Regions from separate parts of the Rothia sp. 18CD1-1 genome, predicted to be linked through region 3. Evidence: predicted binding sites of a transcription regulator. Region 3 holds the regulator's gene; each other region holds the start of a gene.
The links. Region 3 encodes HrcA, which represses chaperone genes, less so after heat shock. Its sites were predicted from a motif close to TTNGCACTCGNNNNNNNCGAGTGCNAA; they were not measured.

Region 1 (10,453 bases), on a different contig from region 3:
CTCTGTTCCGGCCCCGCCGTGGGGCCCGCTACCGGGCTACCGGCACTACCGGTTTTTGGACGGGGCGGGGGAATCTACGGCGACACCCTCCAGGCTGTCGATGGCTTTGAAGACGCGGTGCCGCGGGCGGACTCGCTGCTGGCGGCAGCCGCCCGGATCGGTATCGAAAAACTCTCCACGGACACCGCCCCCCTCTACCTGCGTGAATCCGATGCCAAGGTGCCGGCAGCGCGTAAGAAAGCGGGGCACGATGTCCGCTAACCCCGCAGAAAAACTTCCGCGGGGTGTCGCGGTGCGGAAGATGACCCCCGACGATATTCCGCAGGTGCACGAGATTGAGCGGCAGCTTTTCCCCCTTGATGCCTGGTGCGCGGATATGTTTCTGGCAGAGATCACCCACCCCACCCGCACCTACCTGGTGGCTGTCCGGGGCGGAAAAATTGTGGGCTACGCCGGGTTGATGATCGCGGCCGATACCGCAGATATTCAGACGATCGCCGTGCTCCCCACCTACCGGGGGCAGGGGCTGGGACGGGCCCTTCTGAACCTGCTCCATCGGCAGGCAGCCGGGGACGGGGCGTCGCGTATCCTGCTTGAGGTGCGCGCTGATAACCCGCGGGCACAGAACCTTTACCGACTCAACGGTTACACGCATATTCATACCAGGGAGCGCTACTACCGCGATGGTACAGATGCGCTCGTCATGCAAAAAATACTGAAAGGGCAGGGAGAAAAAGAGTGACCCAAGAACCTCTGGTGCTGGGTATCGAATCGTCGTGCGATGAGACGGGTATCGGAATCGTGCGCGGTAGCCATCTGTTGACCAACACGGTGTCTTCGTCTATGCACGAGCACGCTCGTTTTGGCGGGGTGATTCCCGAGATCGCCTCGCGCGCCCACCTCGATGCGATGCTGCCGGCTCTCACCGCGGCACTGGAGCAGGCGCGGGTTAAGCTTGACGACCTTGATGCCATTGCCGTGACCGCCGGCCCCGGCCTGGCCGGTGCCCTCATGGTGGGTGTCTCGAGCGCTAAGGCGCTGGCTCTTGCCACCGGAAAACCCCTCTACGGTGTTAACCACCTGGTGGCTCACGTGGGGGTGGGCCTGCTGGGTGGGGGTGGTATAGCCTCGACCGGTAACATGCCCGGTCTGGGTGCCCTGCTGGTCTCCGGAGGTCACACCGAGATTCTGGCTGTACGCGATATCGTCTCGGATGTGGAGTTGCTCGGTGCTACCCTCGATGACGCCGCAGGTGAGGCATACGACAAGGTGGCGCGGCTGTTGGACCTGGGGTATCCCGGTGGGCCGGCGATCGATGCTGCCGCCTCGGCGGGTGACCCGGCGGCTTTTCGTTTTCCTCGCGGTATGTCGGCCCAAAAATTCATGGGAACAGCGCAGGAGCCGGGTCCGCACCGCTACGATTTCAGTTTTTCGGGTCTGAAAACCGCGGTGGCGCGCACGGTGGAGGGGTTTGAGGCACGCGGTGAACGGGTTCCGGTTGCCGATATTGCCGCATCGTTCCAGGAGTCTGTGGCCGATATCGTGAGTAAAAAGGCTGTTCTAGCCGCCACCGAATACGGTTTCACCACGCTGCTACTGGGTGGGGGAGTGGCGGCGAACTCCCGCCTGCGCCAGCTCACCGAGCAGCGCTGTGCTGAACACGGTATTGAGCTGGTGGTTCCCCCGCTGTCGCTGTGCACCGATAACGGGGCCATGGTGGCCGCGCTGGGTGCCCGCCTGGTGGCCGAGGGACGCCACCCCTCGGGGTTGGGCTTTGAGGCGGATTCGTCTCTGCCGGTCACCGCGGTTTCGCTGGGCTAGGATCTCTTTTTCGAGGGAGAAGGGCCCTGCTAGACTGATCCCTGCGGAAGCCGTGTACTATCGGCAGCCAAGAACCACTGTCCACCGGGAGGATACCGGCTCATGATACAGATTACGGTGCTGTGCGGCGGGAGCGCACACGATGGCCCCTACGGTGTTGACCTGCTGGAAACCGAAAAATCTCACCTGGTTGAGGCTCCGGTAGCCTCGGGAAGGCTGCACAGAAAACTTCGCGATGTCGCCGAGCACCGGCTCGGTTTTCCGCTGGATCGAGCGATCCGATCGGTGCCGCTTGCCCGCAGGTCGGACCTGATCCTGACCTTTTTAGAGAATCAGGCACTGTTTCCAGCCCTCCTCAAGCGGTGCCGGGTGCCCGGCTACCGCAGAAAACCGCTGGTGACTATCGCCTGCTGGCTCACCGACGAGATGCGGTCGATGAGCCGCCAGCAGCGGCAGCGGACCGTGCGCCGCTACCGGGGTGTCGACCGCATCTTTGTGCTGAGCCGCAACCAGGTGGCCGAGCTGGAGAGCTACGGTTTTCCCGCCGGTCAGGTGAGGTCTATCCCCTTTGGGTTTGCGTCTCAACAATTTAGTTTTGTTGCCCAGGCCGAGAAAGATATTCCTCTTCTTGCCGTGGGGTCCGACCGCGGCCGTGACTATGCCACCCTGCTTGCCGCTATGCGGGGGATCGACACCGAGCTTCTTTTAGTCTGCCGAGACTCGAATATTGAGGGTATGCGGGTACCCGATTCGGTGACCCGGCTGGGTACCGTGGACTACGGGGAGTACAAGAGGCTGCTCCACCGTGCCCAGACCGTGGTGATACCCACCCACGAGCTCGCCTACCCTACGGGGCAGACCGTTGCCCTTGAGGCGGCGGCAACGGGGGCGGCCCTGGTCGTGACGGGGACCGAACCCATGAAAGAATATTTTTCTGACCGTACGGCGCTCATGCCGGCCGTGCACGACCACCGGCAGCTACGCAGCGTGATTGACAGCGCGGTGTCAGATCCGCACCTACGTGCAGAACTGGGCCGGGCCGCGGCGGAGACGGTGAGAGAGAAATACACCTATACCGCGATGTGGCGGCAGGTGATGGCTGAGCTGGAGACCCTGCTGGCCGAACCCCGCTAGGGTGCGGGCCGCTGAGCCTCCTCCACCAGGTAGCGCACCACCGCCCGCAGATCACCGCCGGAGGCGGCAGCGGTTTCCCGCTGCTTTCGGTAGCTCCCGCCCTCGCGCAGAATACGCCAGATACCGGCAAGCTCGTCCAGGCAGCCCAGGTCTGCGGCAACGGGTTCAAGGTCCGCCACCAGGCGCGCAATATCTTCGCTCACCGGCAGCTCATTGTTGCTGTTGTCGCAAATAATGGTGGCCTCTAAGCCGTAGCGGGCGGCCCGCCACTTATTCTCCCGGGCGTGCCAGGGTTTGAGCGGCTCAACCGTTTGACCGGCATCGAGGTCGCGGCTGATTGACTCGACCAGGCACTGGGTGAGGGCGGCGATTCCGGCGACATCACCCAGGGAGGGCAGACCGTCGCACACACGCATTTCAACCGTGCCAAAATGGTGCACCGGGCGAATATCCCAGCGATTTTCGCTGGGATCGTCGATCACCCCGGTGGTGATCATATCCCGTAGATAGTCTTCGTATTCTTCCCACGTGTCAAAGGTGAAGGGAAGCCCCGCGGTAGGCAGCTGCTGGAACATCAGGGCCCGCTGGGAGGCATAGCCGGTATCGTGGCCCTCCCAGAACGGTGAGGAGGCGGAGAGAGCCAGCAGGTGGGGGTAGAGGTTGGTGAGGCCGGCTACCACCGGTAGAGCCTTGGCACGGGAATCTATGCCGGTGTGCACGTGCACACCGTAGATAACCATTTGCCGGCCCCAGTAGCGGGTGCGGTCAAGCATCTTCCGGTAGCGCTCTTTGGCGGCTACCGGCTGGTTTTGCCAGTGCGAGAAGGGGTGGGTGCCGGCAGAGAAGAAGTCGATCCCCATGCTATCGGTGGTGGCCCGCAGCTGGTCGGCGGCCCGCTGGAGCTGAGCCACCGCCTCGGCGACCGTGGCGCAGACACCGCTGACCAGCTCCACCGTGTTGTCGAGAAACTCGCCGGTGATATGCGCACCTTCGGTGAGGTCAAAGAGCCCTGGGGTCCGCTGTGCGGCCCGCTCAAGAACCTCCGGGGCCCGTGAGGTGAGTTCCCCGGTGTCCCTGTCCACCAGGGCAAGCTCCCATTCCAGGCCGAGGGTTGACCGGGCCGAATCTGCAAAAGGCACAATAGCTCTCTGGATGTTGGTCATGGTTTTCCCATAGTATTAGCTTGCGCCCCGCAATGCTCCCCGGCGCGGCTGTGACAGCCCCGGTGCGAGCTGCCTGTACCGCCCCGACCCGTGAGCGGTTCAACGTGCAGGGCAAGACGATACGAGGCGGACCCGCTTCCTACCCGGGTGAGGATCAGGGTAGCTGACTCGGAGCGTTTTCTCCCGGCCCCGGCCAGCAGGGTTTTGCGCAGCTGCTCGGGAACAATATCGACACCCCGTTTTTTGATGGTGAGGGCACCTATACGGTGTGTGCGCACCCAGTTTTTGAGAACCCCGGTGTTCAGGGGCATGGTCTCAAGCACCCGAAAGCAACTGGCAGCGGGGCTCAAGATCGGTTTCTCGGCGGTGAGATAGGCAATGCGTTCGTCGAGCAGATGGGCACCCAGGTCGGTGGCAAGCTCGGGGATCAGGTGCGAACGCACCAGCGCACTGTCGGGCTCATATATGTATTCTTTGAGCTGGCCCACGGGGGCCGGTTCTGATACGGTGCGCTCGCTTGTGAGGTGGGCGGCCACGCGGGCCCGGAAGGTTCCCTTCTCCAGTACTGTGGCGCTTCGGCGCACCCCTTTCCGCGCCAGCGCGTTAAACCAGAGTACCGTCTCAAGCAGGGTGCCGTTCTGGGACACCCACTGTGCCTCACAGTTGTCGGGGATCATCTCGTGCGGTAGTCCCGGCGACATTTTCACGCCCAGCGCTATGCCGGTCGATGCCAGCTTGCGGATGTGGGAGAGGGGCGGTGAAAACGACTCGGGGTCGAAAAAGCGCGACTCGGTTGTGCCGCCCCGTACCCGGCGCCGGGCGGGGTCAAGCCACAGTGCTATCCGGTCGCTGTCGGTGCTTTTGAAGGCCCGTAAGTCTCCGCAGAAGACCCGTGCCCCGGTGAAATTGCGCAGATTATAGGCGGCTATGGAGGCGGTGTCTCGGTCGCGTTCCACCGCCGTGACCGAAAGCCCCGCCTGTGCAAAGGCTCGGGAGTCGGCACCGATTCCGCAGCCGAGGTCAGCCACCGCATCTATACCGGCTTCTTTCACGCGCCGCGCGTGCAGGTCGGCTACTGAGCTGCGGCTAGCCTGCTCGTAGCCGGCTTCGGTAAAAAGCATGTCTTCTGCGGCGTCACCAAATTTTGCCCCGGCACGGGTACGCAGCTTGGCCTGGTCGAGTACGGCGGCAGAATCTGCGGGGTTGAAGCCTTCGGCGCGCAGTGTGCTGACCGCTGCAAGGGCAGAGTCGGCAGAGAAAGGGGTAAAACGGTCGATTGCCTCCCGCTGCCGATCGGTGAGTGCGCGAGCGGGGACGGGATAAAAATCGGGTGGGACAGTAAAAGAAAACATTGCTGACCATCATAACCGGTGCGCTCACCGCGAAACGCGCATGTTCTCTTGACCAGCCGCAAGTCACAGATCTAAAGTTTTGTGTTAGCACTTGGCTGCGCGCAGTGCTAATTTTTTTGGGGTTTGCTGGCACCGCGACGACAGTCAAACCCCTAACCGGGCGCAGTCAACAGAATAAAAGACTGACCCTTAAGGGAGAAAACATGTCATCCATTAAGCCGCTTGAAGACCGCGTTGTTGTGCAGATTGTTGAGGCTGAGCAGGCAACCGCCTCGGGCCTCATTATCCCCGATACCGCTAAAGAAAAGCCCCAGGAAGCCACCGTGATCGCCGTGGGCCCCGGCCGCACCGATGATTCGGGCAAGCGCATCCCCGTCGATGTCGCTGAGGGCGACACCGTGATCTTCTCCAAATACGGGGGTACCGAAATAACCTTTGGTGGGCAGGAGTACCTTATTCTCTCGGCCCGGGATGTCCTGGCCGTCGTCTCCTAAGTAAATTTTTGCACCAACTAAGAAGGAGTTGATGAATTCTTGGCAAAACAGCTTGAATTCAACGACGACGCTCGTAAGCACCTTCAGGCAGGTGTCGACAAACTCGCGGACGCTGTTAAAGTAACCCTGGGCCCGCGCGGCCGCAATGTGGTTCTTGACAAGCAGTGGGGTGCGCCGATCATCACCAACGACGGCGTGTCCATCGCCCGCGAAGTTGAGCTTGAAGATCCTTTTGAGAACCTTGGCGCCCAGCTGGCTAAGGAAGTCGCAACCAAAACAAACGATGTTGCCGGCGACGGGACCACCACCGCCACGGTGTTGGCCCAGGCGCTGGTTGCCGAGGGTTTGCGCAACGTGGCTTCCGGTGCGGCACCGGGGGAGGTCAAGCGCGGTATTGAGACCGCCGTCCGCGCGGTATCGGCCAGACTGCTGGAGAACGCCCGCGCGGTTGCCGGCGGCGAGGTAGCTCACGTGGCGGCGATTTCGGCCCAGTCTCCCGAGATGGGCGAGCTACTGGCCGAGGCCTTTGACAAGGTCGGCCAAGACGGCGTAATTACCATTGAGGATGGCTCCACCACGGAGATCGAGTTGGAGATCACCGAGGGTATGCAGTTCGACAAGGGCTACCTTTCCCCCTCGTTTGTAACCGATAGCGAGAGGGCGGAGGCGGTGCTTGCTGACAGCGCAATCCTGCTCTACCAGGGCAAGATCTCGACCGTGGCCGAGATTATGCCGCTGCTTGAGAAGGTTGTGCAGGCCAAGAAGCCGCTGACCATTATCGCCGAAGATGTTGACGGTGAGGCCCTCTCCACGCTCGTTGTCAACAAGTTGCGCGGCAACCTGGACGTCGTTGCGCTGAAGGCGCCCGGTTTTGGTGACCGTCGTAAGGCGATTATGCAGGATCTGGCTATTTTGACCGCCGGCACCGTGATTACCGGTGAGCTGGGGATCAGCCTTGACAGCGTGACCCTTGACCAGCTGGGTAGTGCCCGGCGCGTGACCGTGACCAAGAATAACACCACCATTGTTGACGGTGGCGGTTCGGCGGCAGATGTCGCTGAGCGGGTCAGCAGGTTGCGGGCTGAGATTGAGCAGGTTGATTCTGAATGGGATCGTGAGAAGCTCAAGGAGCGTCTCGCCAAGCTGGCCGGCGGGGTCGGCGTAATCAGGGTGGGTGCGGCCACCGAGGTTGAGGCCAAGGAACGCAAGCACCGTCTTGAGGACGCGGTGTCTTCGACCCGCGCCGCCCTGGAGGAGGGCATTGTTGCCGGTGGCGGTACCGCCCTGGTGCATGCTCTGGCAGCCCTGGATAGCGTGGAGCTTGAGGGCGGGGACGCCCAGACCGGTGTTGAGATCGTACGCCGTGCCCTGGTGCAGCCGCTTCGCTGGATTGCCGAGAACGCGGGTCAGGACGGCTATGTGGTGGTTGGCCGCGTGGCACAGCTACCCGCGGGGTCGGGCTTCAATGCCAAGACCGCCCAGTACGGCGATCTTATCGCCGACGGGGTGATCGACCCGGTCAAGGTAACCCGGTCTGCGCTGGAAAACGCAGCCTCAATTGCGGCCCTGGTGCTGACCACCGAGACCCTGGTGGTCGACAAACCCGAGGAGACCGAGGATGAAGACTAGAGGGATCTGAGACCCTCTACCCATCGGTAACGGACCGCCCGCCCCGGCAGACGCTGGAGGCGGGCGGTTTGTGTCGGCACTGTTGGGGAACCGGCGCAGAAATTTGTGGGCTAAACTGTGTTGTGCTTGCTCACAGAGGTGCAGAAACCCCGTGATAGGTGGAGGGGTTCCCAGGTTTATCGGGTAACGTTCTGCACTTGGTGCCTGTGTATCTGCTGGTGACAGTGCACCGCGTGCGTAGAGAAAACACACAGGATAGTTTATGCATCAGACTACTCACCGGAAGCCCAGGCTTCTCGATCATTCTTTTGTGGAGACCCGAGGGTTCAGGCCCGAGATCCAGGGTCTTCGCGCCCTGGCCCTGTTTTTGGTGGTCACCTACCATATTTGGTTTGGCAGGGTCTCCGGCGGCGTCGATGTTTTCCTGTTCATTTCGGCTTTTCTACTGTCGCTCTCAAGTATGCGCAAAATCAACGAGGGTAAGCCGCTTGCCCCGGTGACGTACTGGTTGCACGTTTTTCAGCGTCTGCTGCCGGCCGCGGCCACGGTGACCGCGGGGACCGTGGTGGCCTCCCTCGTCTTTTTGCCGCCGTCGCGGCTGTTGAGTATTATTCAGGACGGTATCGCCACCCTCTTCTACTATCTCAACTGGCGGCTTGCCTTTAACTCGGTTGACTACTATGCCCAGGATGCCGCGGGAAAAACTCCGCTGCAGCATTTTTGGTCGCTGTCCATGCAGGGGCAGATTTTTATTCTCTGGCCGCTGCTGTTTGTGCTGGTCGCCTACCTTGCCCGCCGGCTCCGGCTGAACCTTCTGGCCTCGGCGGCCCTCATTTTTGGAAGTATCTTTGTGGCGTCACTGACTTTTTCGGTGATTGAGACCTACACCAACCAGGGTTTTGCCTACTTTGATACGCGTACCCGGCTGTGGGAGTTTGCCGCCGGTACACTGCTGGCCCTCCTCACCCTCAAGTGGAAGGTCCCCGACCGTGCGCGGGTGGCCATGGGCTGGCTGGGCGTGGTCGGGTTGATCTCGTGCGGTTTTGTGCTGCCGGTGGAGAGAGCTTTCCCGGGGTACCTTGCCCTGTGGCCGCTGGTCTCCGGGGCCCTGGTGATTCTAGCGGGCCAAACAGGTTCCCGCTACGGTGTTGACCGTGTCCTGTCGTCAAAGCCCCTGCTGGCGCTGGGCGAGATCTCCTATGCCCTCTACCTGGTGCACTGGCCGGTGTTCGTGATCTACTCGGCGAGAAGCCGGCAGGAACACCCGGATTTTCTGACCGGTACCGGGCTGATTCTTGTCTCCATGGTGCTGGCCTGGGCCATTCACCGCTTTATCGAGCAGCCCCTGCGCAGGGTGAAACCGGCGGCTGAGAAAGTAACCGCTACCCCCTGGGATAAGACGCGGGTAAAGCCCAGGCTCGTGTGGAAGCCGGCAGTGGTGATTGCCTCCTGCCTGATCCTGGTGGGTGTACCGCTTATGGTGAGTAAGAACCGGGTGCAGCACCGCGATGAGCAACTGGCTATTTTAGCTGAAACCGGTGCGGGGACCCCCGATTTCCCCGGCGCCTACTCGCTCACCGGCGGTGGAGAACGCTACTCCTACCCGCCGATCCCCGCCAGCGACCCCTACTCGCAGTTCGACGGTTTGATGCCGGGGAGCTGCACCGCTCTTCCGGTGGCTGATCAGATGTACGCCGACAGCTGCGGGCTAGAAATGAACGCGGGCCCGGACTCTCCGCTGTTGATGGTGGTCGGCGGGTCGCACGCGGGCCAGTCGGTTGCCTGGTATCGGGGTCTTGCACGGGAACGGGGCATGAACCTGATGGACCTTCACACCGGTGGCTGCCGTTTTCCGCTGGAGGCTGAGTCTAACCCCACGGAGACCTGCCAGGATTATAACCGGGGTATCGTCGAAGAGGTGCTCGCCCAGAATCCCACCTACCTGGCTCTCATGGTGACCCAGACAGACCCGGAGACCAACCAAGAGATTCTTGTGCCCGGCGTTGAGGAGAAGATCAGTGTCTTTACCGAGGCCGGTATCCGGGTGATCGGTCTGCGGGACAACCCCCGCTGGGGCTATAACATCTATGACTGCGCCCAGCTTGCTGTCGGTGACCCCGACTCCTGCGGTCGGCCCGTTGACGAGAAACTTGCCGCCGATAACCCGGCCGGGCCGCTGATCGATTCCCACCCCATGGTCTACGGCCTTGACTTTACCGGCCAGCTCTGCCCGGACGGCCGGTGCCTGCCGATTATCGGTAACATCTACGTGTATATGGACGATAACCACGTGTCGAAAGCCTACGGGGCAACCCTGCTGGAGTCTGCCGCCGCCCAGCTCGATGATCAGGGGTGGGACGTCTGGGAGGAGCCGTTGGAAGTTCTACCGGTAGAGCCCGAAGTAGGAGAGGGTGAGCCAGCCCCCGCCGACGGCGGTAGCGGGGATGGTGCCCAGGAGTTTTACGAGGAACCCGCGGAGCTATGAGTGTAGCAGCGGTGCGGGATCGTGAGATCGTAGCCTCCTCCGGGGAATCTACCGCTGGGCGGCGGAGGTTCCGCCCGGAGATTCAGGGCTTGCGTGCGCTGGCGGTGCTTCTGGTGGCCGCCTACCATTTCTGGTTTGGCAGGGTTTCCGGCGGTGTCGATGTTTTTCTACTGATTTCTGCTTTTCTGATGTCCGGCTCTTTTGCCCGGAAGATAGAGTCGGGTGCTTTCGCCGGCCCCACCACCGTGGTGACCTACTGGATCCACGTGTTTACCAGGATCCTTCCGCTGGCGTCCCTGACCGTGGTGGGTGTCCTGCTGGGTATATTTTTTGTTCTTCCCCAGGAACGCTGGCTGACCCTGATCGATGAGGCCA
Region 2 (10,453 bases), on a different contig from region 3:
AACCTTCGCTCCCTCTCACATGAAGAATCATGATTGCCGTCGACTATTTCCGTGCGGTGGACGGCAAAAGATAACCCGCACCCAGATCCTAGGTTTCGTCCGAGATCCTCAGTTATTTCCTAGGATCTCGGACGAAACCTAGGAATTCGAGGGCAAAGGTCTCACCGACGCTACCGCCGGCTCAGCAGAGTTATCACCTCGTAGTGCTTAGTCTGCGGAAACATATCAAGCACCTGGGCTCCCACCGGCGCGTAAGAGGGCATAGACTCCATATCTTTGACCAGTGTTTCGGCCCTACACGAGGAATAGATAAGGGTTTCAACCCCCGACGACTCAATCCAGGCGGCAAGCCGTTCGCCCAAGCCCCGACGCGGCGGGTTCACCACCAGCATCTCGGGTGTGGGCACCGCGCGGGGTCCGGCGTCCAGGGCGAAACCCGTAGCGTCCCCCACCTCAAATCGCACGTTCCCAAGCCCCAGCTCTATCGCGCTCCGCCGGGCACTGGCAACAGCCTGCTCGCTGATCTCAATACCGGTCACCTCCGCCCGATCGCCCAGTACCTGCCCGGCGTGTAAACCAAACCCGCCAACACCGCAGTACAGATCCCACAGGCTGGCCGGAGCCACCTCGGCAACCCAGTGCTGCCCGCGCCGGTAGAGTTCCTCAGCAAGAGCGGTGTTGGTTTGAAAGAAACTCTGCGGGCGCAGGTGTAAAGTTAGCCCTCCGACCCGCATGGGTAGGGTCTGCTGCTCCGTAAGAATAATCTCCTCGGCCCCCTCCAGTAGGGCAACGTGCTCGCGCAAGAGGTTCACCGAAATCACCCGCAAGCCCGGGATCTCCCGCTTTAAACGGTCGACCTCCCTGCGGATAGGCACCAAAAGTTTTTTAGAACGCAGCACAAACCGGACCATAGACTGCCCACCAGGTGCAACGGTCACCAGAATATTCTTCAGTTCTCCCCTTCGCCGCCGAACACTGTAGGGGGTGAGCCCTGCCCGCCGAATCAGTGAACGGAGTGCCGGTAGCATAGCGGTAATCTGCGGATCGTAGAGGCCGCAGTGAGCGAGATCAACTCCTTCCCCGTCCCGGTTGATAACACCCAGGGTAGGGTTTTGAGTGTCTCCGCCCACCGCCAGTTTGGCTTTGTTGCGGAAAGCCGACTCAGGGCTAGCTACCGGTTCTAGCCAGGTAAGACCGGTCCAGGAAGCGAGCAGGCTCTCGGCCCGCTCTTGTTTACCCTCTAGCTGACGACTGTAGGGGGTCTCGATCAGGGTACAGGAGTGGCAGAGTCCCGCCCGATGGTAGTGGCAATCCATAGCTTCACCATCTTACCGCCCCTTACCCACCGGTCCAGCTAGTTAAACTGTTGCCGCTTCTGCTCTAGGAAACCTTCAACACATTCCCGATATGAAAGCCCCATACGATCCGCCAAAACCGCTAACCACCAGGTGCATTCACCAATTTTGAAAGCCAACTCATCCGCACCTTCACTGGGCCAGCGTCCCTGCTGGGCCATGGTGTAGCGGCCCACCAGCCCGGCGTCCGTGAGGAACGCCAGGGCGTCCTCCTCCACCGACCAGTGAGACCCGTGGTGAAGATCCTCTAGCCGGTGGTACTGCGCGCGAATATCACGCGACTCTTCAGTAACTCTCTGCAAATCCATTCCGCAGTCCCTTCTCATCAATACACACTCCGGTGAGCTCGGGATGGTCTAACCGGCCGCCGGTCACCCCGCCCACCAATAAATATTCCGGCAAGCCCAGACAACCCACACTATAGTAAAGCAGAAAACCCCGCACCAGCTTCTACCATCACGGGTAGGGCTACTGCGGGGTTTTCTCGCTAAGTACCGAAGGGGCCTAGCGGGCTGCTTACATCATGCCGCCCATACCGGGGTCCATTCCGGCAGCCGGGTTAGCGGCACCGGCCGGCTCGGGCTTATCGGCCACCACTGCCTCGGTGGTAAGGAAAAGACCGGCGATAGAGGCAGCGTTCTGCAGAGCGGAACGGGTCACCTTCACCGGGTCGTTAATGCCGGCAGCCATGAGGTCCTCGTAGTCACCGGTTGCCGCGTTCAACCCGGTACCCTCGGGAAGCTCACGAACCTTAGCCACCACAACGCCGGGCTCCATACCCGCGTTGGTAGCGATCTGCTTAAGCGGAGCGTCAACAGCCACCCGCACGATCGCCGCACCGGTTGCCTCGTCACCGTCAAGGTTGAGGGAGTCAAATACCTTGGCACCAGCCTGGATCAGAGCTACGCCACCACCGGCGACGATACCCTCTTCAACGGCTGCCTTAGCATTGCGCACAGCGTCCTCAATGCGGTGCTTACGCTCCTTCAGCTCAACCTCGGTTGCCGCACCCGCCTTGAGCACAGCCACACCACCGGCCAGCTTAGCCAGCCGCTCCTGCAACTTCTCGCGGTCGTAGTCAGAGTCAGAGTTAGCGATCTCACCGCGGATCTGAGCCACACGACCCTCGATGGCCGCCTGGTCACCGGCACCCTCGATGATGGTGGTCTCATCCTTGGTCACCACAACCTTGCGAGCAGAACCCAGCAGGTCAATGGTTGCCTGCTCCAGCGAGAGACCAACCTCCTCGGTGATCACCTGGCCACCGGTCAGCACGGCAATATCCGCCATCTGAGCCTTACGGCGGTCACCAAAGCCCGGGGCCTTCACCGCAACAGACTTAATGGAGCCGCGCATCTTGTTCAGCACCAGAAGCGCCAGAGCCTCGCCCTCCACGTCTTCAGCGATAATCAGCAGGGGCTTACCCGCCTGCATGACCTTCTCAAGTACGGGCACAAGATCCTTCACATTGGAAATCTTAGAGTTCACAATCAGGATGTAAGGATCCTCAAGCACCGCCTCCTGACGGTCAGCATCGGTCACAAAGTAGCCGGAGAGGAAACCCTTATCAAAACGCATACCCTCGGTAAGCTCAAGCTCCAGGCCAAAAGTATTCGATTCCTCAACCGTGATAACGCCCTCTTTACCGACCTTCTCCATGGCCTCGGCAATAAGCTTACCGATCTCGGGGTCACCGGCAGAGATAGAAGCGGTTGCGGCGATCTCCTCTTCGGTCTCAACCTCTTTCGCGGAGCTCAGCAGCTCAGCGGTAACCGCCTCAACAGCCTTCTCAATACCGCGCTTGAGCGAGAGCGGGTCAGCACCGGCAGCAACGTTACGCAGACCCTCGCGCACCAGCGCCTGAGCCAGAACGGTGGCGGTGGTGGTGCCGTCGCCGGCTACATCGTCGGTCTTCTTAGCGACCTCTTTAACCAGCTCCGCACCGATTTTCTCGTAAGGATCCTCAAGCTCAATTTCCTTAGCGATAGAAACACCGTCGTTTGTGATGGTGGGTGCACCCCACGACTTCTCCAAGACGACGTTGCGGCCGCGGGGACCCAGGGTCACCTTCACGGCATCGGCCAGGGTGTTGAGCCCTTTTTCGAGGCCGCGGCGGGCCTCTTCATCAAAAGCAATAAGTTTTGCCATATTTACTTAATCCCTCCTGGACCAAGAAGTTATTTTTCTTTCAACTGTGCCCGCGACGGACGGCGCCGCCCCCTGCGCGATCTTCACGAGAGGAACCTGCACCTCACAGGGTGAAAGTAAGTTTTTTCTCTCCCGGTACACCGCAAAATCTAGCACCGCGATTTAGCAGTTAAGCACCGAGAGTGCTAAATCAATATTGGCACTTGAGTAAGGCAAGCGCAAACCTTTTCACCCCGCTGTCAGACTTAATCGCCCTGAGCGCACAGGGTGCCTGTTTACTGGCCGGTGTAGCCGCCGGCCTGGTTGGGGTCGATGTAGCCGGCACCATTCCCGTACCCTGCATCTGCGCCCGTTTCGGTTCCCGCGTCCGTGCCGGTTCCCGTACCCGTATCCGCACTAGCCTGCCCGGAGCTTTGGCTTGTACCGGTGTAATCGGGGCCCAGCACCGCGTAGAAATCCACCTGCGCGGCCGGGTCCTCCTCGATCAGCGCTATACCCAAGGAGTCTGCCAACGCGTTAGCCTCCGCGGCCTTCCCGGCGGAGTAGAACAGAACCGATGTTGTTACCGGCACGCCCTGCCAGTTGTCGGTGGTGGTGACAGTGTAGCCCTGTTCCTCCACTACCCGCTGAGCCTCGGTGGCGGCACCGACGTAGGCGCCACCATTGTAGATCTCGACCTCCTGGGCGGCGGTACCCTCGCTCGCCTCAGCAGTTGGGGACGCCGACTCGGCGGCCGGCGCCGACGATGCAGACGACGCCGAGGCCTCGGGCGAAAGGTTGCGCGGCTGGTAGATAAACATCAGGGCCCCCACCAGAAGGGAGAGGCAGCCCGCCACCAGAATAGCGATAAACCCTTTACTCGAGGTTTTTTCCTGTTTTTCCCTACCGCGGTAAGCACCGCGGCGCTGGGAATCTTCGGGAACATCATCAAATTCGTCGCGGGGATACTGGGTCACGGGGTCCTCCAAAAGATGCGGTGAGAGAAATATTTGAATTACCCTCTAGGGTACACAGGTATCGCCGTGCACGGATTGATTGCTGGCCGGCAGCGATGCGAAAAGTTAGCGGGAATACGGTGTTCTTGCGGTGCTAATCCTGCCGGTGCTGACGTAGCCGGCGGGTGAGTGCTGGTTCGCGGGCGATAATCCGGGGGTCATCGATCATGGTGTTGAGCCGCTGATAGTAGGCGATGGGCGCCATTTTAAGTTCTCGGCGGATTGCCTGCTCCTTGGCACCGGGATATTTCCAGCGGCGTTTTTCGATGGCAAGAATACCCGCCTCAAGGGACTCCTCTGCCACGATACTCTCCCCGGTTTCTGCTTCCTCTGGCTTCGATCCTGTCTCGCTCATCGCGCCCACCCCTTTTCTCTCTGCATACCGGCTGCCCGGTCACTTTATTTTCGATAGCCTAGTCTTGAAACGCATATTTTCATACCCTTCTCGTTTGTGAGGTGCACCGTGCCAGCTCAGCCCCTGGATCACATTATGGCAGCAGATTGGGCAGATGCCCTTGCTCCCGTTGAACCCAATATTCGGGCTATGGGAAATTTTTTACGTGAAGAACACCGGGCCGGCAGACACACCCTACCGCCGTCCCGGGATATTTTTAACGCCTTTCAACAGCCCCTTGCACGGGTGCGGGTACTCATCATTGGACAAGACCCCTACCCGACCCCCGGGCACGCTATGGGGCTGTCCTTCTCCGTGCACCCCGATGTGCGGCCGCTTCCCCGATCTTTGCAGAATATTTTTCGGGAGCTACACAGCGACCTGGGGGTGCAGCCGCCGCAGCACGGGGACCTTTCTGCCTGGAGTAAGCAGGGAGTGATGCTTCTCAACAGGGTGCTCTCGGTCGGTGCCGGCGAAGCCGGATCACACCGCAACCTGGGCTGGGAGGCTGTCACTACCCGGGCTATACAGGCCCTGGCGGAGAGGGGGAGCCCCCTGGTAGGAATCCTCTGGGGCAGGGATGCACGCAATGCCCGCCCGCTCCTGGGCAACTACCCCTGTGTGGAATCTGCCCACCCCTCACCGCTTTCGGCCTCGCGCGGCTTTTTCGGGTCCCGCCCCTTCTCACAGACCAATAGCTACCTGGTACAGCAGGGCGCTGAACCGGTTGACTGGAGACTGGGCTAGCGGTCGAGGGTGTGCGCCCCGGTCTGCTGCGCACCGACCTCGCGGCGGGGCCGCAGCGCACGCTGCACAATATTCTGCATAATGTAGCTGCCCAGCACCACACCCGAAGCCATGGACACCACAATCCCCACCGCGGTCACCATGCCCGGAACCCCGGTCACGGAGTCAGCTTCCACCGTAAACATATACAGGCCACGGAATATAGAGAGGCCGGGAAGCAGAAAAGTCAGACCCGGAACATAAAAAATAGCGGCCGGTGCATGAAGCCGGTAGGCCAGGTAGGTGCTCAGCAGCCCAATGACCATAGCGGCAACAGCCGTGTTAGCTCGCCCCGCCCCGGCCCCAAAAGAATAGGTAAACAGATCATAGACCGCAATACCGCAGGTTGAGATCAGCACAACCCACAGCAGGGTGCGAATACGGGCGTGCATGGTCACCCCGATAGCCACACTGGCAAGCACCATAAAAATATAGTTGGTCCAGAGATGGGGCGGATCAAACACGGTCTCTTCAACATTGAGCTCAGAAATACCGATCGCTGATAGCACGGCAACAGCCGAGGCAAGACCCACCACTATACCCAGAAATGACATGCCGGTTGAAACAACCTTACCCGCCGCCGTCAGCGGAAAACCGTTGAGAGCATCCTGCACCGACGACACCAGCTTGGACGTGGGCAGAAGCATAATCAAACCCGCAGCCACAATGTGCGGGGCCGCAACGCTCACCCCCATATTCGCAACCAGTGACGAGTCCCCGGACATGTAGATAGCAGAAAAAGTCACCACCCCGGCGCCCGCCGCCATGTTAAAGAAACTGGGCATATTGAGCCGAGCAATCAGCTGGTCCACAAAATAGATCGCCAAAAACACCAGACCCGCGGCCACCCCCGCAGCCGGCGAACCTCCGATACCAATGGTCAGCGATGACGCGGTCACAATATTTGCCAGCATAAGAACCAGCGGCGAGTACGGTTTCTTGGCCTCGTTGATTTTCAGCAGCCGCCGCTCAGCACGGCCCCGCGGCAGCTGGTTCTGGGTGATGTCGTAGATGAGCTTGTATATGTCATCCAGCGCCGCATAGTTATCGGACGAAGAGCGCACCACCCGCATCACGGTGTGACTAAAACGCTCCTCCTTGGTTTCCTCACCGTCGGGGTCCACGGTGTTAAGTGCCCGCGTGTGCAGGTCAACATCGTCGATATCGGAGACATAGTTGATGATGACCGACTGGTTGGTGATATCCACCTCAACGTTATCGAGCCCGTAGGCCGCGCACACCGAGACGATCGCCGAATCAACATCGACGGTATCTGCCCCGTAGTGGAACATGGTTTCAGAGAGGCGGAGGGTGAAGTTGAGAATCTCACGCGCCTGCTCTTTCTCCCGCACATAGTCTTGGCGGTCACGTTCCCGCCGGGTTGCGGCAAATTGACGCTGGGCTAGTCTGGCCATACCCCGCATGGGCTTGGTGAGGGAGCGGTCAGCGTGCACAAAAGATTTAAACGAGGACTTGACCCAGCCGGGCTTAGCAGTGGTGAGATGGCCGGGGGCCGTCAGGGGGCTGGTCAGCTCGGCCGACGGGTAGGCGGCTTGCGCGACCCCGCCCGTGGTAGGAGATCGCGGGGTATCCGCCGAAATGACCGGAAGAGCCGCGGTTAAAGGCTGCGGCTGCTGCGGCTCACTCACCGGCTCAAAAGGGCTCTGCCCCGAACCCCCCACCGGTTGCTGACCGCTGTGCCCGGTAGCCGACTCTTCACCTTCACCTGCGGTATCACCGGCACCCGCCGTACCGGCCCGTAACGAGTCACGCAGATGGGGGTCACGCACCTCGTCCAGCGATACCACCGGAACCCCCAGCTGCCCAGAGAGGCCCTGTGTCGCCCGGGGATGTTGGGGTCCGGGCAGGGGTGCACTGGCACCAAAGACAGCGCTGTCCTGCCCCTCAGCGGTAGGCTCAGCGGCACCTCGATCAAACGCAAAGGCAGAAGGGTAAGCCGTCTGCCGCAAAACTTTCCTCTCAGAATCGCTCACCGAGCCCTCCTCTCCGACTGTCTTTCATACCGTTTACGCGCAGCGCGGCTATTCATAAGATAGCCCACCTCACCGCGTATCGGTGGGTGGGCGCTGTATACCGAAAAATTATCCTAGTAGAAAGGCTGCCCCGTTTTACGCACCCACAGGCCACGCATCACTTTCTCCGCAAAATTGACCCACACCTTATATTTGACCGGAGACAACACCTGGTCCCACACACCAACATAGTCGATCACGGTCTTGGTAAACGATGTTTTGAAAAGCCCCAAACCGTAATGGTGGTGGTCCTTATTTTTTAGCTGATCTTTGGGAGGGGTCCCGCAGAAGTCATAGCTTGTGATTCCGTGTTCTTTCATGAGGTCGGTGATCGCGGTCCACTGCACCTGGTGGGAATCACCGTACTGCTTACGGCGGGGCTTGGATCCGCCGTCTTTGTAGGTCCCTTTCTCGCCGTAGTTGATCACGTAAGCGCCCACAGAGGGTTCTCCGTCTTCGTAGGTGAAGTAGAGCCGGCCCTGCCCGGCTTGAGCAAAATGTGTCCAGAAATCACGGTAGTAGTCGTAGGAGCGTAGGTGCACCTTGGCGTTCCCCTGCCCCACGGTGTCCATGAGCGCGTACATGGTGCGCATATTTTTTTCGGTGAGCTCCACCCGCTCCACCACGCAGCCTTCACGGGCAGACCTGCGCACCGCGTTACGGCCGCGGGAGTGCAGGGATTTGAGCACCTCTTCTTCGCTCTTGTCGGTGTCGAGGATAGCGGTGGAGTCGTTGGGCTGGATATTCCAGGATTTCACCAGTCCGCTGCCGGAGAGCACAGCGCTAGTGTGATCGTCTGCCAGGATATCCGGTTCAATTTTCACGGCAAAAACACCCAGCTTCTGCTCCCGAATAAAAACCCGGTTTGCCTCGACAATAGCCGGTATGTCCTCAACACGGTCAACGCCTGGGCCCTTGATCATGTACCAGATTTTGCCCAGTACCGGTACCTTTTTTTCAAGCACCAGGTTGTAGCTGGTGAAGGGATTCTCCTCACCGTCGATGTCGGTGGTGCCCTCGTAGACCAGGTGGAGCGGCTTCCAACCATGCTTGGCCTTAACGGAGGCAAAAGACTCCGACTGTAACAGGTTGCCTCCGCCGGGGTTGGAGATCACGTGATCGTCCCAGTGAGCTACTTCTTGGTCAGTGGCAAAACGCGCTTTAAATTTTTGCAAGGGCCTCAACTTCCAACGGGCGCGTCTCCTACACGCCATACAGATTTTTCTCCACCCCAAGTCTAGCGAGATACGGGGAACGTTTACAGCCGGACCGACGTGAGATGGGGCCGGTTGATCGCTCGCTCTGGCCCCTGACTGGTGAAGTGGTTACAAGCACCATCCTCGCTGCTAGTTAAAATTCTCCACAAGTCATTGACGATCTGGTCAACTTCACTGTACGATGAGTCTTGAAAGCTAGAGGTGAGGGTCTGCTCCCAAGAGTCCTCAGAGCGTCATCCCGTAAAAGCTCACGTTTCGGCGTGAGCTTTTGTCGTGATAAAGAAGGATACAGAGAACGTATGCTCTTAGCCTATATTGACGAAATTGGGGAACCAGGCGCCTTCATCTCACGAGATGATCGAAGATACAACACGTCCCCCGGTTTCGGGTACGCCGGTTTCATCATCCCGGAAGAACACGCCAGAGGGTTTGGAGCCATCTTCACCAACGAGAAGCGCAACCGCTTTTCGGGGAAAGCCCCAGACCAGGACATCAAATACCTGGAGGTCAAAGGCTCTGAAATTTTCAGAGGAGAAGTTCCTATCCAGCATCCCGAACACCTGCGTATTTTCTGCTCGCTCGTCGATCAACTGAGAAAAAGTGGAGGGAAACTCTTCTACTACATTGATGAGAAAGAACGTGGCACGCCCAAGCAAACATCTCTAGACGTGGAAGAACGGGAAGCAATAGCGATGAAAGAAACTCTCAACCGTCTAGCTCGCTACGCCGAGACAAAAGATTCAAACATCCTAGTAACCATCGACAGCATCAATGAAAAACAACGGGCTCAGAGAGTAGCCCGCATGTACCAACACATATTCTCTCGATCTGCTGATTATCCAGAGATGCGCAGACTCTTAGAAGCCCCTATGCATCTGGATAGCAAACTATCCTCCAATATTCAGTTCGCCGACTGGGTCGCAGGATATCTGACCAGAGCGCTTGACCGCCAGCTCATTGAAGATTCAGCCTACATGTGGGTGGGCGAAGACGAATCAGCAAATCGGCTTCGAGGCAGCTTCACATATGAATCAAAAGTACGATTGTTCAATCGGTCTCCACAGGATATCTACCACTCTCAGATACTCGACCAAAAAAGGCGTCTTTACCCTCCTATACTTGGACAGCGTATAGGCGACAGCCTCCATTCCAAGAACGTTGCCAGAATACTGGCGGCCAGCAAGAAAAATACAGGACACCAATCCTCATAGTTTAGTAATCTTCTCAAAGCCTCAGCCCCCATAAAAAGGGGTCCCGCTACCGTTACGGTAGCGGGCCCCCTGATCGACCTAGAGAAACCGAGGCTACTCAGCGTCGTGGTCGGTCTCAAGAATCTTGACCAGGGTGTCAAGAGCCTCCTCGGCGCCGTCACCCTCAGCACGGAGCACCACACGGTCACCGTGCTTAGCCCCCAGCGACATCAGGGAAAGAATGGATGCCGCATCCATGGCCTCGTCTGCGGGCTCACCCTCAGCCGCGATGGTTACTTCTACGGGCAGGTCGCCAGCTGCCTCTGCGAAGATAG
Region 3 (8,725 bases):
CCTATGTTCGCGTGGTTGACGGTAGATTACAGCCGCGGCAAAAAATTAAGATGATGTCCACGGGTGCCGAGCACGACCTCCTGGAGATAGGCATTATCTCGCCCGAACCGCAACCCAGCGACGGCCTGGGAACGGGTGAGGTGGGGTATCTGATTACCGGGGTGAAAGATGTGCGCCAGTCGCGTGTAGGCGATACGGTCACCGGTGCGCGTCAGCCTGCAACCGAGTCGCTGGGAGGCTATGAGGACCCCAAGCCCATGGTTTTCTCGGGTCTTTTCCCCATCGACGGTTCTGACTACCCGGCCCTGCGTGATGCCCTGGACAAGCTCAAGCTCAACGATGCCGCTCTCATCTACGAGCCTGAAACCTCGGCTGCCCTCGGTTTTGGTTTCCGCTGCGGTTTTCTGGGACTCTTGCACCTGGAGATCGTGCGGGAGCGGCTGGAACGAGAATTTGGGCTCGACCTTATTTCTACGGCCCCCAATGTTATCTACGATGTGGTCGATGAGTCCGGGCACCCCCGACGGGTCACCAATCCCAGTGAGTTTCCCGAGGGCAAGGTTGCCACCATCCGCGAGCCAATGGTGGCGTGCACGGTGATTGCGCCCAGCGAGTTTATCGGTGCGATCATGGAACTGTGCCAGCAGCGTCGCGGCATATTGGGTGGTATGGATTATCTCTCACCTGACCGCGTGGAGATTCGGTATCGTCTTCCCCTGGCCGAGATCGTTTTTGATTTCTTTGATCAGCTAAAGTCACGCACTAAAGGCTATGCTTCTCTGGATTGGAAGTTTGATGGCGAAGAAGAGGCAGATCTGGTGAAGGTCGACATCCTGCTGCAGGGTGAGAAAGTCGACGCTTTTTCTGCGATTACGCACCGGGAGAAGGCGTACTCTTACGGTGTCATGATGACGGGTAAACTGCGCGAGCTAATTCCGCGCCAGCAGTTTGAGGTGCCGATTCAGGCGGCAATTGGTTCCCGTATTATTGCCCGCGAAAATATTCGCGCTATACGTAAAGATGTGCTGTCCAAGTGCTACGGCGGCGATATTTCGCGGAAGCGTAAACTTTTAGAGAAGCAGAAAGAAGGCAAGAAGCGCATGAAGATGGTGGGCCGGGTGGAGGTCCCGCAGGAAGCCTTTATTGCCGCGCTGTCTGCCGGCGACCAAACCAAAGATAAATCTAAAAAGTGAGCCCGGCTCAACCGGTGGGGGAGCCCGCTCCACTGGACGGTAGGATCCCCGCCCTTTCCGCTTCAGCGGGTAGGGGCCGCGGTTTTAGTCTCTACGTGCACGTGCCGTTTTGCTCGGTACGCTGCGGCTACTGCGATTTTAATACCTATGCGACCGAGGATTTTGGTGGGGGAGTCTCCCTGGAGAATTATGCTGCCGATGCTATCTCCGAGTTGGAGTTTGCCGCGGATGCTCTTTACCGCTCGGGTCTTGATCCCTCCCCTCTGAATACGGTCTTTTTTGGTGGGGGGACCCCCACCAAACTACCGGCGGATGACCTGGTGAAGATCCTGCACCGAGCAGCCGACATTTTTGGTCTTGCGTCCGGTGCGGAGGTCACAACCGAAGCCAATCCCGATTCGGTGACGGCAGATGATATGCGGATCCTAGCGGCGGGCGGGTTTAGCAGAGTATCTTTCGGTATGCAGTCTGTGGTCCCGCAAACTCTTGCGGTTCTTGACCGCACCCATAGTCCGGCAAACGTACCATACGTGGTTGAGCAGGCTCGGAAGGCAGGCCTTCAGGTTTCCCTGGATCTTATCTACGGAACACCGGGGGAAACACTCGAACAGTGGCAGCAGTCGGTGGAGGCAGCCGTGAGCTACCGGCCGGACCATATTTCTGCCTACTCGCTCATCGTTGAGGAGGGCACCAAGCTCTGGGCACAGATCAGGCGGGGTGACTATCAGATGCCCGATGACGACCTGATGGCCGACATGTACCTTGCCGCCGAACGCACGCTGGCCGAACACGGCTACCGCTGGTACGAGGTTTCTAACTATTCGCTCTCTCCCACCAGCCGGAGCCGCCATAATCTTGCCTACTGGCAGAACCATAATTGGTGGGGGATTGGCCCCGGCGCCCACTCGCACGTCAACGGTACCCGCTGGTGGAATCTCAAGCACCCGCTGGCGTACGCTCACCGGGTGCGTTCCGGGCAGTCACCGGCGGCAGCTCGGGAGGTTCTGAGCGAAAGCACCCAAGCTTTTGAGACCGTTATGCTGCGCTTGCGCACGGCCGACGGTTTACCAATTTCTGTGCTGGAAAATATCCATGGGAGGGGAGCCACCGCGAATAAGCTCGACTGGCTACGGGGGCAGGGTCTTCTTGAGGAGGAGGCTCTGGAGGATGGGCGGGTAGTGCTCACCCTCCGGGGAAGGCTATTGGGGGATGCGGTAACCCGTGAGTTGCTCCCCGAACTCGAATAGACCCAGAGGCCGCCCGGGTCCACCTATTTTTTGGTGGTGCGGCTGGCCAAAAACCGGTCGTAGAGCTCGGTGTTATAGCGGTACTGGTAGGGGTTTCCTCGGTTGACCTTGATCCCCGCAACCAGGGACATGAAGGCGAGGTATATCCACAGGAGGGCGGCCAGTAGTCCAAAGAACCAGCCAATCACAGGGATTGCGGAAAGAAACATGCAGGCGATAATCACCAGGCTGGGCAGGAGGGTGAAGTTAAAGGCTTCTCGCGATTCTTGCTCGGTGAAGGGGCCTCGGCCGCGATAGAGGTAGAGGATAATACCCGAGGGTAGGCAGCCCATAAATCCGCCAAAGTGTGCGAGCGTGGCGATGTTGCGATCTTCGTGCACGGTAAGTTTTTTAGCCTGGGCGGGGGAACCCTCAAATGCGGACTCTCGTGAGGTAGCGGTCTTCAAAAAATACTCGCTCTTCTGTGGTGGTAGGGTACGGATACGATGATTAGCTAGGTCCTATTCTAGGGGAGGAAGGTGCGGATTGGGGGTAGCAGCTGTCAGGTTATCTATCTTTTATCGAGATCCCCGGCACATGCTCCTGGGTAGTCAGGAAATCGATAAGCTGTTCGACCGGACCGAGAATGTGCGGTTCTAAATCCGCGTAAGAATCTACTGCGGCAAGCATACGTTTCCATCCGGCAGCTATATCTTCCCGGTCTCGGTGGGGCCAACCGAGTCTTTTCAGCACACCTTTTTTCCATTCTTCACTGCGGGGAACCCGAGGCCAGGCCGGGATACCGAGGACACCGGGCTTGATTGCCTGCCACACATCAACGTAGGGGTGGCCGAGAATAAGCACGTTTCCGGCGGCACCCGGCACCTGCATGGCCTCAGCCACCAGGGAGGTCTCTTTGCTGCCGGTCACCAGGTGGTCGACCAGGATACCCAGCCGGCGCCGGGGCGAGGGGGTAAACTGTCGTACTGCCCGGGCAAGGTCGTCTAATCCGTGGAGGGGTTCTACCGCTATGGCCTCTACCCGCAGATCATGACCCCACACTTTTTCTACGAGTTCGGCATCGTGGATACCCTCAACCCATAAACGACTGGAGCTGGCAACCCGGGCAGGAGCATTGTCGACCACCCGTGACCCGGAGCGAGAGATACGTGCGGTCCCGGGAGTAGAGACCGGTGCGGGTGCGAGCACCTTGACCGGTTCCCCCTCGTAGAGGAAACCAAATCCCAGCGGAAAAGATTTTACTCTCCCCCGGGAATCTTCGAGACCAATCACCCGTATACCGCCAATGGTTTCGAGGGAGATGACGGCCCCCACCCAGCCGGTTTCAGCGTCTTCAAGGACGATACCCGGCTGGACTCTGAGGGCGCGAATTTTCTTCTCCCGCCTGTGTTCTCCGATTGAGGTGAGATCTTGCGACCCCCAAGAATAGTAGTCATTCACGGTTTGTTCTCCAGCCTCGACGTGATAGCCTCTCTCAACCTTAGCCCACAGCGTACCCGCTTCAAGACAGCGTAGCCCGGGTACTACAGTTGTATTAGCACTTACACTGAAGGAGTGCTAATTTCTTTTTGCCAAGGAGATAGGTGAGACCAAGGCTTCAACGCAAAGACAGGGTATTGCAAGCGATTGTCGAAGACTATGTTTCTTCGCACGAGCCGGTGGGGTCTAAAGCGCTGATCGCACGGCACGGACTTAACGTATCGAGCGCAACCGTTCGCAATGATATGGCGGTACTCGAAGAGGAGGGCATGATTACTGCCCCGCATTCCAGTGCTGGGCGTATACCCACGGAGAAGGGGTACCGGTATTTCGTTGATAAAATTACCGTCCCGCAGCCTCTTTCGTCCGGAGAAAAACAGGCTATTCTCCGCCTGCTGGACAGTTCGGATAGCGTCGAGGAACTGTATGTGCGCACCGTTAAAATCCTTTCACGGTTGACTCAGCAGGCCGCAGTGTTGCAGTATCCTGCGCCCACCCTCACTACTGTGCGTCACCTTGAGCTTGTCCCTCTTGCAGAACATCACATAAGTATAATTCTGATCAGCAATTCGGGGCAGGTATTGCAGAAAACAGCAACGGTCTCTCCCTACACTGAACAGGACCTTGCGGAGGCCCGGAGCGAGCTTTTACAGAAACTAGTAGGGGAGCCCATCGGGGATATAGGTTCCGGCCAGAAATTTCTCTCCGAGCTCTGTCGGCAGTTGGGGCAGAGCCTGACGCTTTTTGCGCGCGATGACGGGTCCTCACGGCTGCTGTTTGCCGGAACTTTCTACCTGGCGCAGTCCACCTCGGACTTTTCCTCGAGTATAGCCCCCATCCTGAACGCTCTCGAAGAACAGGTAACCATGGTTCGTTTGCTCAATGAGATGTCCGAGGATTCCCGCGGATTTAGTGTGCGGATTGGTGCCGAGACCGCGTCGGTGCCGCTTACCGAAACATCGGTTGTTGCCAGCGTCTACGGGAGACAGGATCTTTCGAGGGTCGGGGTCATTGGTCCCACCCGCATGGACTATCTCAGTATCGTATCGGCAGTCCGGGGTGTTGCTAGCTATCTCACAAAAATTTTGGGTATCTAGTATCCGGCATTAGAATTTCAACGCTAACATAAAACCTTGAGGTTTATTCACGGAAAGAAGTTATTGAGTGAGCGATCATTACCAAACACTGGGTGTATCACGTGATGCAAGTCCCGAAGAGATCAAGAAAGCCTACCGCCAAAAGGCACGTAAGCTACACCCCGATATTAATCCCTCCGCGGAAGCAGCCGAGGAGTTTAAGAGGGTCTCCCACGCCCACGATGTGCTCTCCGATCCGGAAAAACGCCGTATCTACGATCAAACCGGAAACGAGAACGGGCAATCCCAGGGTGGGTTCGGCGGGGCCGGCGGCTTTAGTGGGTTTGGTAGTTTTGGGGATATTTTTGAGAGTTTCTTCAACCAGGCACCGAGTGGGCCGGCGAGCCGCACCCGGCAGGGCCAGGATGCTCTGATCAATGTTCGGATTGATCTCAAGGACGCGGTGTTTGGTGTTGATAAACCCATTACGGTAGACACCGCGGTTACCTGTGAGCTCTGCCATGGTGAGGGTACCGCGCAGGGAACCCACCCCGAGACCTGCCAGGTCTGTCAGGGGCAGGGGTACACGGCGCGGCAGGTGCAGTCGATTCTGGGGACCGTGGTTCAGCAGGTTGAATGCGCTGCTTGCCACGGCTACGGCACCGTTATTAAAAATCCCTGTCCCGAGTGTTATGGGGAGGGTCGGGTACGCGAGCGTAAATCGCTGACCATTAAGATTCCGGCGGGTGTTTCCAGCGGGGCACGTATCCGTTTGGCCGGCCAGGGTGAAGCCGGTACTCACGGGGGGCCCAACGGAGATCTTTATGTAGAGTTACGGGTCAATAACGATCCGACTTTTAGTCGGGAGGGGGATGACCTTCACGCCACCGTTGGTATTTCGATGGCCGCGGCCGCCCTGGGGACAGTGGTGAAGATAGATACTTTTGACGGTACTCAGGAAATTGAGGTGAAGGCGGGAACCCAGTCGGGCGATGTGGTGACCCTCAAGAATCTCGGTGTCACCCGTCTACGGGGGAGCGGTCGAGGGGATCTGCGGGTACACATCGAGGTTCGAACACCCACCGATCTCACCGGTGAGCAGCGTGAGCTCCTTCGCCAGTTTGTGGCCAGTCGCAATGAGGACCTCAATGTGAGCGAAACGGTGTCGGAAAAACACGGTTTCTTCTCCCGCTTCAAAGAGCGCTTTGAGAAGTAGAAAAATCGGTTTCTTAGTTTCATGACTTCCCCCGTTTTTTACTGCGATACCGCGACCCTTGAGAATCTGGGGGTCGCCGATACCCTGGTGTTGGATGGCGATGAGGGACACCACGCAAAAAACGTGAAGCGGCTCAATGTTGGTGAACCTGTCGATGTCTCGGATGGGCGGGGTAGGCGGGTCCGCGGTGAGGTGCGCGCACTCCTGCCGCAGGGATTAGAGGTGACCGTGCGGGAGCTGGTTACCGAGGTAGCGGGCCCCACCGTATACCTGGTACAGGCGCTTGCTAAGTCTGACCGTGATCTGCTGGGTATCGAATTAGCTACCGAGCTGGGAGTCAACGGTGTTATCCCGTGGGCGGCTGAGCGCTGCGTGGTGCGCTGGAAACAGGATCGGGTAGCCAAGTCTCATGCCAAATGGGAGAAGACGGTTGCTGCTGCTGCCAAGCAGGCTCGCCGTGCCTGGATTCCGCCGGTGGACGATTTGCATACCTCGGCCCAGCTTGCCGAGTACATGCGCGCGCAGGGGCCGGGGTCCGCTATTTTTGTGTTGCATGAAAATGCGGATACGCGGTTGACCGGGGCTTTCGCTGACTTGCTCGGGGAGCGGGGGCTTCCGCAGAAGATTTTTGTGGTGGTGGGTCCCGAAGGCGGTATCAGCGAACACGAGCTGCAGCTGTTTACCTCGGCAGGAGCTTTGCCGGTGCGTCTGGGGAAGGAGGTCTTGCGATCATCGACCGCCGGGTCCGCTGCGTTATCGACCATTAATACGCTTGCGGGGACCTGGTCATAGGTGAGGTGAGGTCTGTCCTTTTCAAGGGTTCACTCTGAGCATGAGTGCCTGTCTTCTACTCGGAGGATTGTCCCCATAGAGACTAACCTTGTAAGAGGAAAACATAATTTTTATCCTGTAGCACTACCGTGAGGAGCTCTGATTTCGGCCTAGGCCGGTTATTTATGGCAACCACCGCTTCGGGCGCAAACCGCCCACTGTCTACCGCCCGAACTTTTTCTTTCGACAGCCGCGCCGAGATGGTGGCGGTTCTGGGCCCCTCGGACTCCAGTATCTCGCTGATCGAGTCAAGTTTCCCGGCTGTGTCTGTCCGCCCTAAAAATCTTGACGTGGTGGTATCCGGGCCCGCCGAAGAGGTCACCACCATTATTCGTCTGCTGTCTGAGCTGCGGCAGCTAGCACTGCACGATACGCTCATCACCCCGGACACGGTTTCGCGGATTATTACCATGTTGGCCGCAGAATTGTCCCCATCGGTTTCGGGTACGGGCCAAAATATTCTTAGTTCCCGCGGTAGAAATATACGCCCCAAGACGGTCAATCAGAAGGAATACGTGGATGCGATTGACCGTCACACAGTTGTTTTTGGTATAGGCCCCGCCGGTACCGGCAAAACCTATCTTGCTATGGCAAAGGCCGTGCAGGCTTTGCAGGCTCAGGAAGTAAACAGGATTATCCTGACCCGCCCGGCTGTTGAGGCTGGAGAACGCCTGGGATTCTTGCCCGGCTCACTCAGCGACAAGATAGACCCCTATCTACGACCGCTCTATGATGCCCTCCACGACATGATAGACCCCGGGTCCATACCCGGGTTGATGGAGGCCGGCACCATCGAGGTCGCCCCGCTTGCCTACATGCGTGGACGCACCCTCAACGACGCCTTCATTATTCTTGACGAAGCGCAGAATACTACCGCCGAGCAGATGAAAATGTTCCTCACCCGCCTAGGTTTTGGGTCGAAAATGGTGGTCACCGGTGACGTCACCCAGGTTGATTTACCATCGGGACAGTCTTCGGGTCTTCGGCAAATCCGGCAGGTTCTGGACGATATCGATGAGGTTTGTTTCTCAACTCTTGATGCTCAAGATGTGGTTCGGCATTCATTGGTCTCAGATATTGTTTCCGCCTATGATCGGTGGGACCGGGATAAAGCTGCTATGGAAAGAAAGCGGATGCGCAAGGGGAAAAGGCAGGCCCGTGAGGTGGCTGCGGAGCGGCTTCTTGAGAAGAACGAGATTGATACGGCAGGGGAGTAGGGCTAGTGACCATAGATTTTGACCTTGGGGAAGTGGCTGAGACTGACGATGCTTTTACCCGTTTGGCCTTCTCCGCTTTTGACGAGGTTGTCGTGCGCAACCTGATCAGCCACGCATTTTCTCGGCTAGGGGTCTCTGACGAAACAGAACTCTCGGTTGCCCTGGTGGGAGAGAAACAGATGGATCGGCTTCACCGTACCTGGATGGGGCTTGCCGGTTCCACCGACGTCATGTCTTTCCCCATGGATGAGCTCACTCCTGGGACCCCCGAAGAGCCAGCACTCGGTGTGCTCGGAGACATCGTGCTCTGCCCCCCGGTCGCCGCTCGGCAGGCTCAGCTTGCCGGCCACAGTACACTTGATGAGTTCTGCCTTCTCACCGTACACGGTATCCTCCACTGCCTGGGGTACGATCACGGTACTCGAGAAGAGGAGACCGAGATGTTCGGTGTTCAGCGTCAAATTCT

Region 1: groES (co-chaperone GroES) is a predicted target of HrcA. The motif match lies at 5,555-5,581, and genes of this name have one in related genera.
Region 2: groL (chaperonin GroEL) is a predicted target of HrcA. The motif match lies at 3,666-3,692, and genes of this name have one in related genera.

What each region holds. Positions count from the first base shown of each region.
Region 1 is NZ_JBUZLI010000003.1:256,617-267,069, reverse strand. It holds gene tsaB (tRNA (adenosine(37)-N6)-threonylcarbamoyltransferase complex dimerization subunit type 1 TsaB) at 1-261, shown strand, start outside; gene rimI (ribosomal protein S18-alanine N-acetyltransferase) at 251-742, shown strand; gene tsaD (tRNA (adenosine(37)-N6)-threonylcarbamoyltransferase complex transferase subunit TsaD) at 739-1,821, shown strand; gene ACS1BR_RS03285 (glycosyltransferase family protein) at 1,924-2,955, shown strand; gene ACS1BR_RS03280 (glutamate--cysteine ligase) at 2,952-4,118, opposite strand; gene ACS1BR_RS03275 (class I SAM-dependent methyltransferase) at 4,115-5,470, opposite strand; gene groES (co-chaperone GroES) at 5,674-5,964, shown strand; gene groL (chaperonin GroEL) at 6,004-7,593, shown strand; gene ACS1BR_RS03260 (acyltransferase family protein) at 7,856-10,078, shown strand; gene ACS1BR_RS03255 (acyltransferase family protein) at 10,075-10,453, shown strand, end outside.
Region 2 is NZ_JBUZLI010000007.1:94,477-104,929, forward strand. It holds gene ACS1BR_RS06230 (ABC transporter ATP-binding protein) at 1-33, shown strand, start outside; gene rlmC (23S rRNA (uracil(747)-C(5))-methyltransferase RlmC) at 171-1,316, opposite strand; gene ACS1BR_RS06240 (nucleoside triphosphate pyrophosphohydrolase family protein) at 1,355-1,663, opposite strand; gene groL (chaperonin GroEL) at 1,872-3,503, opposite strand; gene ACS1BR_RS06250 (LytR C-terminal domain-containing protein) at 3,779-4,459, opposite strand; gene ACS1BR_RS06255 (DUF3263 domain-containing protein) at 4,593-4,853, opposite strand; gene ACS1BR_RS06260 (uracil-DNA glycosylase) at 4,962-5,639, shown strand; gene ACS1BR_RS06265 (threonine/serine exporter family protein) at 5,636-7,672, opposite strand; gene ACS1BR_RS06270 (lipid II:glycine glycyltransferase FemX) at 7,786-8,886, opposite strand; gene ACS1BR_RS06275 (DUF3800 domain-containing protein) at 9,228-10,139, shown strand; gene ACS1BR_RS06280 (HPr family phosphocarrier protein) at 10,233-10,453, opposite strand, start outside.
Region 3 is NZ_JBUZLI010000008.1:255,124-263,848, reverse strand. It holds gene lepA (translation elongation factor 4) at 1-1,193, shown strand, start outside; gene hemW (radical SAM family heme chaperone HemW) at 1,190-2,440, shown strand; gene ACS1BR_RS08220 (DUF4870 domain-containing protein) at 2,464-2,886, opposite strand; gene ACS1BR_RS08215 (DUF3097 family protein) at 2,987-3,880, opposite strand; gene hrcA (heat-inducible transcriptional repressor HrcA) at 4,024-5,016, shown strand; gene dnaJ (molecular chaperone DnaJ) at 5,084-6,211, shown strand; gene ACS1BR_RS08200 (16S rRNA (uracil(1498)-N(3))-methyltransferase) at 6,233-7,003, shown strand; gene ACS1BR_RS08195 (PhoH family protein) at 7,168-8,259, shown strand; gene ybeY (rRNA maturation RNase YbeY) at 8,322-8,725, shown strand, end outside.